One region of the Solibacillus sp. FSL W7-1464 genome, then DNA from elsewhere that is predicted to be linked to it. Evidence: riboswitches for the same ligand, from Rfam matches in the RefSeq annotation. Region 1 holds a riboswitch; the other holds the start of a gene.
What was found. A riboswitch is a leader RNA that binds a small molecule or an ion and turns the genes downstream of it on or off. The one in region 1 is predicted to bind S-adenosylmethionine.

Region 1 (3,211 bases):
TGATGGTAAGACAATATTGTCGATAAAGTCGATTGGGTAAGCGACACGTGTGTTTTCAGTTAATGAGCCGTCTGCATAGTCGCATTCGCGTGATTCAGGGTCTACCGCAACGTTTTCCAATACTGAACCAAAGCGGATCGCATTGTAGATTTCCGGCTCATTTTCAGCGGATAGGTTGATCGTTTTAGCATAGCAACCACCTTCAATGTTGAATACACCGTTGTCAGACCAGCCGTGCTCGTCATCACCAATTAATTTGCGGTCTTTGTCAGCTGATAACGTTGTTTTCCCTGTACCGGATAAACCGAAGAATAATGCTACATCGCCTTCTTCACCAACGTTAGCAGAGCAGTGCATTGGGAAGATACCTTGTTCAGGTAACAAGTAGTTCATAATACCGAAGATGGACTTCTTCATTTCGCCAGCGTACTCAGTTCCGCCAATTAAGATGATTTTCTTTTCGATAGATGTTATAATGAACGTTTCCGATCCAGTACCGTCTACTTCCGGATCTGCTTTGAAGTTTGGTGCAGATACGATTGTAAACTCGGCAACGTGTTTAGCCAATTCGTCTGCTGTTGGGCGGATGAATAATTGATGACAGAATAGATTATGCCAAGCATATTCGTTAATTACTTTAATAGATAATTGAGACTCTTTGTCTGCACCAGCAAAACCGTTGAATACATATAACTCGTCGCGCTCTTTTAAGTAATTTACAACTTTTACATAAAGTTTATCAAATACTTCTGCTGAGATCGGACGGTTTACTTTACCCCAATCGATTTTGTCCTTTGAAATTTCTTCTTCTACTATATATTTATCTTTAGGAGAGCGGCCAGTATATTTGCCTGTTTCGGCACGTAATGCGCCTTCAACTGTTAGCGTTGCTTCTCCACGTGATGTAGCTTTTTCAATTAGTTGTGGAACAGATAATTGAGTTTTGATATTTTCCCCGTTTAAAAGTTCTTTCAGCTCGTTAGCAATTTCTACCGAATTCATCTATTAAATACCATCCTTTTTTATAGTATTCCCTTATAGAGGGGAGTTGATTCCTAATTCAAAAATAGTATAACACATTAAGTGAAATAATCTATACTAATTGCAAATTATTTTTTCGCAATTTTTTACGTATCGAAAAAAGTCAAAATTTGTTGACAGCACTTGCTTTTTTGCGTAAGATGTTTAATTGAACGGATACTCTTATCCCGAGCTGGTGGAGGGGCAGGCCCTATGAAACCCGGCAACCTGCGTATATTTTATACGTGTTGGTGCCAACCTGATGCAAGGGCAAAATTTCCCTTGAACGATAAGAGTGAAAGGTAACGAAACGTAATATCCTTTCCTCACGTGTGATGAACACGGCTATGAGAGAAAGGATTTTTTTTATTTTGATTTACAATTTCGTGCTAAGCGAAAATTAGATAGTTACAGCCTTTCAGACCCTCGTGTTAAAGCAAATATAGCTTGACGTTAAAAAGCGGATACGCATTTGTGTAATTGCTGCAATATAACGGACATGGGTAATGAGTACCGTATCAATAAAAAACAATTGCCAAAGTGATTTAGGAGGAAATGACATGACAAATCGTCGACTGTTTACATCAGAAAGTGTAACGGAAGGACATCCGGATAAAATTTGTGACCAAATTTCGGATGCCATTTTAGACGCTATTTTAGCTGCAGATCCAAATGCACGTGTAGCTTGTGAAACTACGGTAACAACAGGCTTAGTATTAGTATCTGGTGAAATTACAACTTCTACTTATGTAGATATGAAAGGTATTATACGCGATACAGTAGCAGAAATCGGCTATACACGCGGTAAGTACGGCTTTGATGCTGAAAACCTTGCAGTACTAGTAGCTGTAGGAGAACAATCACCTGACATTGCACAAGGTGTTGACCAGGCTTTGGAAGCACGCGAAGGATCAATGACAGAGGACGAACTTGAAGCAATCGGTGCCGGTGACCAAGGTTTAATGTTCGGTTATGCATGTAACGAAACTCCCGAACTTATGCCGATGCCTATTTCTTTAGCTCATAAACTAGCGCGTCGTTTAACAGAAGTACGTAAATCAGGCCAATTGGAATATTTGCGTCCGGATGGTAAAACACAAGTAACAATCGAATACGATGAAAACAATGAGCCTGTTCGTGTGGATACAATCGTTATTTCAACACAGCACGATGAAGAAGCAACATTGGAACAAATCCAAACAGATATTAAGGAACACGTTATTAAACCGGTAGTTCCTGCTCATTTATTGGATGGAGCTACAAAGTACTTCATCAACCCAACAGGTCGATTCGTAATCGGCGGCCCTAAAGGAGATGCAGGACTTACAGGTCGTAAAATTATCGTTGATACTTACGGTGGTTATGCACGTCACGGTGGCGGAGCATTCTCTGGTAAGGATGCAACGAAAGTTGACCGCTCTGCAGCATATGCAGCACGCTATGTTGCTAAAAACATTGTAGCAGCGGGCTTAGCAGACCGTGCTGAAGTGCAGTTGGCGTATGCAATCGGTGTTGCACAACCTGTTTCAATCGCAGTTGATACGTTTGGTACAGGAAAAGTAGCAGAATCACAAATCGTAAACTGGGTTCGTGAACTTTTCGATTTACGTCCTGCAGGCATTATTAAAATGCTTGATTTACGACGCCCTATCTATAAACAAACAGCAGCATACGGACATTTCGGCCGCACAGATTTGAATGTGCCATGGGAAAATACGGATAAAGCAGCTGAATTAAAAGCAAAAGCAGGAATTTAATAAAAAAAGGAGCATCCAGATAAATGGATAGCTCCTTTTTTATGATTTCCAGTAAACATCCTATATTATAGGTAGAGATTTCGACTAACAATATGATTGTGAAACTATTTCTGAAGGGATTTATAGTATTGTCCTTTCGCCACATATTCGGAAATAATCCGATCCATATCTGCGCGATCTTCAGCTGTTACTTCACGCACAACTTTTGCCGGGCGCCCCATCGCCAAACAATTGGGAGGAATCACTTTTCCGGGTGGTACTAGACTGCCGGCACCGATAAACGCTCCTTCGCCTATAACTGCCCCGTCCAGTATGATGGAACCCATACCAACTAAAGCGCGTTTCTTAATTGTACAGCTATGTAATGTAACTTGATGGCCTACTGTTACTTCATCTTCAATGATGAGAGGGTAAGCGGGACTTTGGTGAAGGCA
Region 2 (3,211 bases), 650 kb from region 1:
AATGCATGAGCAAAATGTGGAAGCCCGGTTAATTCTGATTGAAAAGAGCACATATTTAGGCGGGAAAATCCATTCCGAACAGGATAGCGGTTTCATTATGGAAACAGGGGCTGATTCGATTGTTGCTCGTCATCCAGGGGTATTGGAACTTATAAAGGAGCTTGATTTTGAATCAGAGCTTGTATATAACGAAACAGGTATTTCCTACATTCATACGAATAATGAGCTGCATGCTATTCCGGCAGGATCAACATTCGGTATTCCGATGAGTGTAGAATCGCTCATGTCGAGCACTTTAGTTTCCGAAGAAGGGAAGAAAAGAGCACTTCAAGACTTTGAAATCCCGAATACTAAATTTACTAAAGAAAGCTCAATCGGTACATTTTTGGAATATTTTTTAGGTGAGGAAATTGTCCGCAAGCAAATTGCCCCTGTATTAGCGGGTGTTTATTCAGGAGATTTATATCAATTAAGCCTGGCGTCTACATTGCCTTATTTAGTGGATTATAAAAACAACTACGGATCGATTATTAAGGGCTTCGAAGCGAATCGTGAGCAATTCGAAAAAGCTGCGAATAAGAAGTTTATTTCCTTCCGTTCCGGTTTATCGGCCCTGATCAATCGTTTAGAGATACAGCTTCCGGAAGTTGAATTCATGAAAAATAAAGTAACAAAGAAAGTTCGTAAAACAGGCGAGCAATATGAAATCATGCTTGAAGACGAAACGATTTTAGCAGATGTTGTTGTACTGGCCATCCCGAATGATACGGTCCGTCAAGTAATACAGGATGACTCACTGGAGAAACAGTTGGAAAAGTTCACGACGGCATCAACTTTAACGATGTATGTTGGTTTTGATGTACCGGACGATATATTACCGGCTGATGGTACTGGATTTATCGTTTCGCACAATAGTGATTTAGTCTGTAATGCGTCGACATGGACGAGCCGTAAATGGAAGCATACGTCTGCAGAAGGCAATTTACTCGTTCGTCTGTTTTACAAAGATATTAATCCGCGCTATGAACAATTGGCAGCCATGTCTGATGAAGAGCTGACAACAGTTGCATTGGAAGATATTCGTCTGAGCTTAGGTATTGAAGCGAAGCCGACAGTCGTCAATGTAACGAGGTGGATTGACCAAATGCCACGATATGATTTGGCGCATAACGAAGCGTTATCGAAAGTTATACAGCAGATGGCAACGGATTACCCGAATATCCTATTAGCGGGATGTGCCTATTTCGGAGTGGGAATAGGTGCCTGTATTTTAAACGGTAAAAAAACGGCTGAACAGATTATTAGTCGAATTATGTAAAGAAATACTTCATTCGGCTAAAGGGTATTGACGGAACTATTAGATAACGTTATGATTCATTTAATTATTTCAAAAATTCATATTATTTTCTTATCAAGAGAAGTCGAGGGACTGGCCCGATGAAACTTCAGCAACCAACGTTAAGTCAGGTGCTAAATCCAGTGGCGGATGCCAGAAGATGAGAAGGGATTAAGTTGATAACTATTATGCCTTCTTTTATTTAATGAAAGAAGGCTTTTTTGTATCGTTAATATACTGAAAATACTGTAAATGATGGAGTGAAGGTAATGGGTTTACTTGAAGAATTACAAACACGGGTTTTAACAGCAGACGGGGCAATCGGAACACTTCTTTATTCATATGGGTTGGATTATTGTCATGAAGAGATGAATATTGCACGTCCTGATATTATAGAAAAAATTCATAGTGAATATATTGCGGCAGGTGCGGATATTATTCAGACAAATACATACGGAGCTAACCGGATTAAGCTTGCGCGTTATGGCTATGAAAATCGTGTGATGGAATTTAATGAAGCTGCGCTGAAAATCGCTAAGCGTGCTGCTTCTCTGGATGGGCAATATGTTCTGGCGACAATCGGTGGTATTCGCGGAATCCGTAAAAGTGACGCGACATTAGATGAAATTTTATTTGCATTCCAAGAACAAGCGGAAGTACTGCTAGCTGGTCAACCTGATGGATTCTTACTGGAAACCTATTACGATTTTGAAGAATTATCACAATGTGTCCATCTCTTACGTTCGATGACCGATTTACCGATCATTGCCCAAGTGACGATGCAGGAGCCGGGCGTCCTTCAAAATTTAATGTCTCTGAACGAAGCACTTCAGGATTTGGAAAGATTGGGTGCGGATATTGTTGGGAGTAACTGCCGATTAGGTCCTTTCCATACGATTCAGGCATTTGAAGGAGTCAATTTACCGAATAAGGCATTTCTGTCGGCTTACCCAAATGCATCATTATTGGATATTGAAGATGGCCGTGTTGTCTATGAATCGGAAACCGATTATTTCGCTCGTGCAGCCGTTGAACTTGTAAACCAAGGAGTCCGTTTAATTGGCGGTTGCTGCGGAACAACACCGAAGCATATTGCGGCGGTGAAAAAACGTTTGGCGAATATGCAGCCAATTGATACGAAGGAAGAAAAACCTGGATATACACAATTCGTCCGTATTCCGGAGCCGCGTAAGCAGGAGCCGCTCCATGAAAAAGCCAAACGTGAACGTTCTGTTATTGTGGAGCTTGATACACCGCGTCATCTGGAAATTGACGGATTTGTCGAAGGGGCAAAACAGCTGGCAAAAGCGGGCGCCGATGTTGTTATGATGGCTGATAACTCACTTGCTTCGCCGCGCATCAGTAATATTGCGATGGCTGCTATTTTGAAAGAGCATGGAATTCGTTCGTTGCCGCATTTAACATGCCGTGACCGAAATTTAATTGGGCTTCAGTCACATTTAATGGGACTTGATGCACTGGAACTTCATGATATTCTGGTCGTGACAGGGGACCCGACAAAAGTGGGGGATTTCCCAGGCGCGACGAGTGTATATGATGTTTCGTCAATGGAGCTTATTTCTCTTATTAAGCAGTTAAATAAAGGCGGTTCATTTACCGGGAAATCACTCCGTAAACAGGCGAATTTCTCGGTAGCTGCTGCCTTTAATCCGAATGTGCGTGTATTGGACCGTGCTGTTGCCCGTTTAGAGAAGAAAATCGAGCATGGGGCAGATTATTTTATTTCACAGCCGGTTTATACAAAAGAAAAGATTATCGAAATCTATGAGGCGACCAAGCATTTGGAAACACCGATCTATATCGGGATTATGCCATTAACATCTTCGCGCAGCGCAGAATTTTTACATCATGAAG

Region 2: linked by a shared signal. The riboswitch ahead of MKZ25_RS17540 (bifunctional homocysteine S-methyltransferase/methylenetetrahydrofolate reductase) and the one ahead of metK (methionine adenosyltransferase) in region 1 are both predicted to bind S-adenosylmethionine.

The regions. Positions count from the first base shown of each region.
Region 1 covers NZ_JBBORC010000001.1:2,863,120-2,866,330, reverse strand. The annotation lists gene pckA (phosphoenolpyruvate carboxykinase (ATP)) at 1-1,002, opposite strand, end outside; SAM riboswitch class I at 1,201-1,316, shown strand; gene metK (methionine adenosyltransferase) at 1,581-2,777, shown strand; gene MKZ25_RS14085 (gamma carbonic anhydrase) at 2,882-3,211, opposite strand, start outside.
Region 2 covers NZ_JBBORC010000001.1:3,518,019-3,521,229, reverse strand. The annotation lists gene hemG (protoporphyrinogen oxidase) at 1-1,318, shown strand, start outside; SAM riboswitch class I at 1,406-1,503, shown strand; gene MKZ25_RS17540 (bifunctional homocysteine S-methyltransferase/methylenetetrahydrofolate reductase) at 1,606-3,211, shown strand, end outside.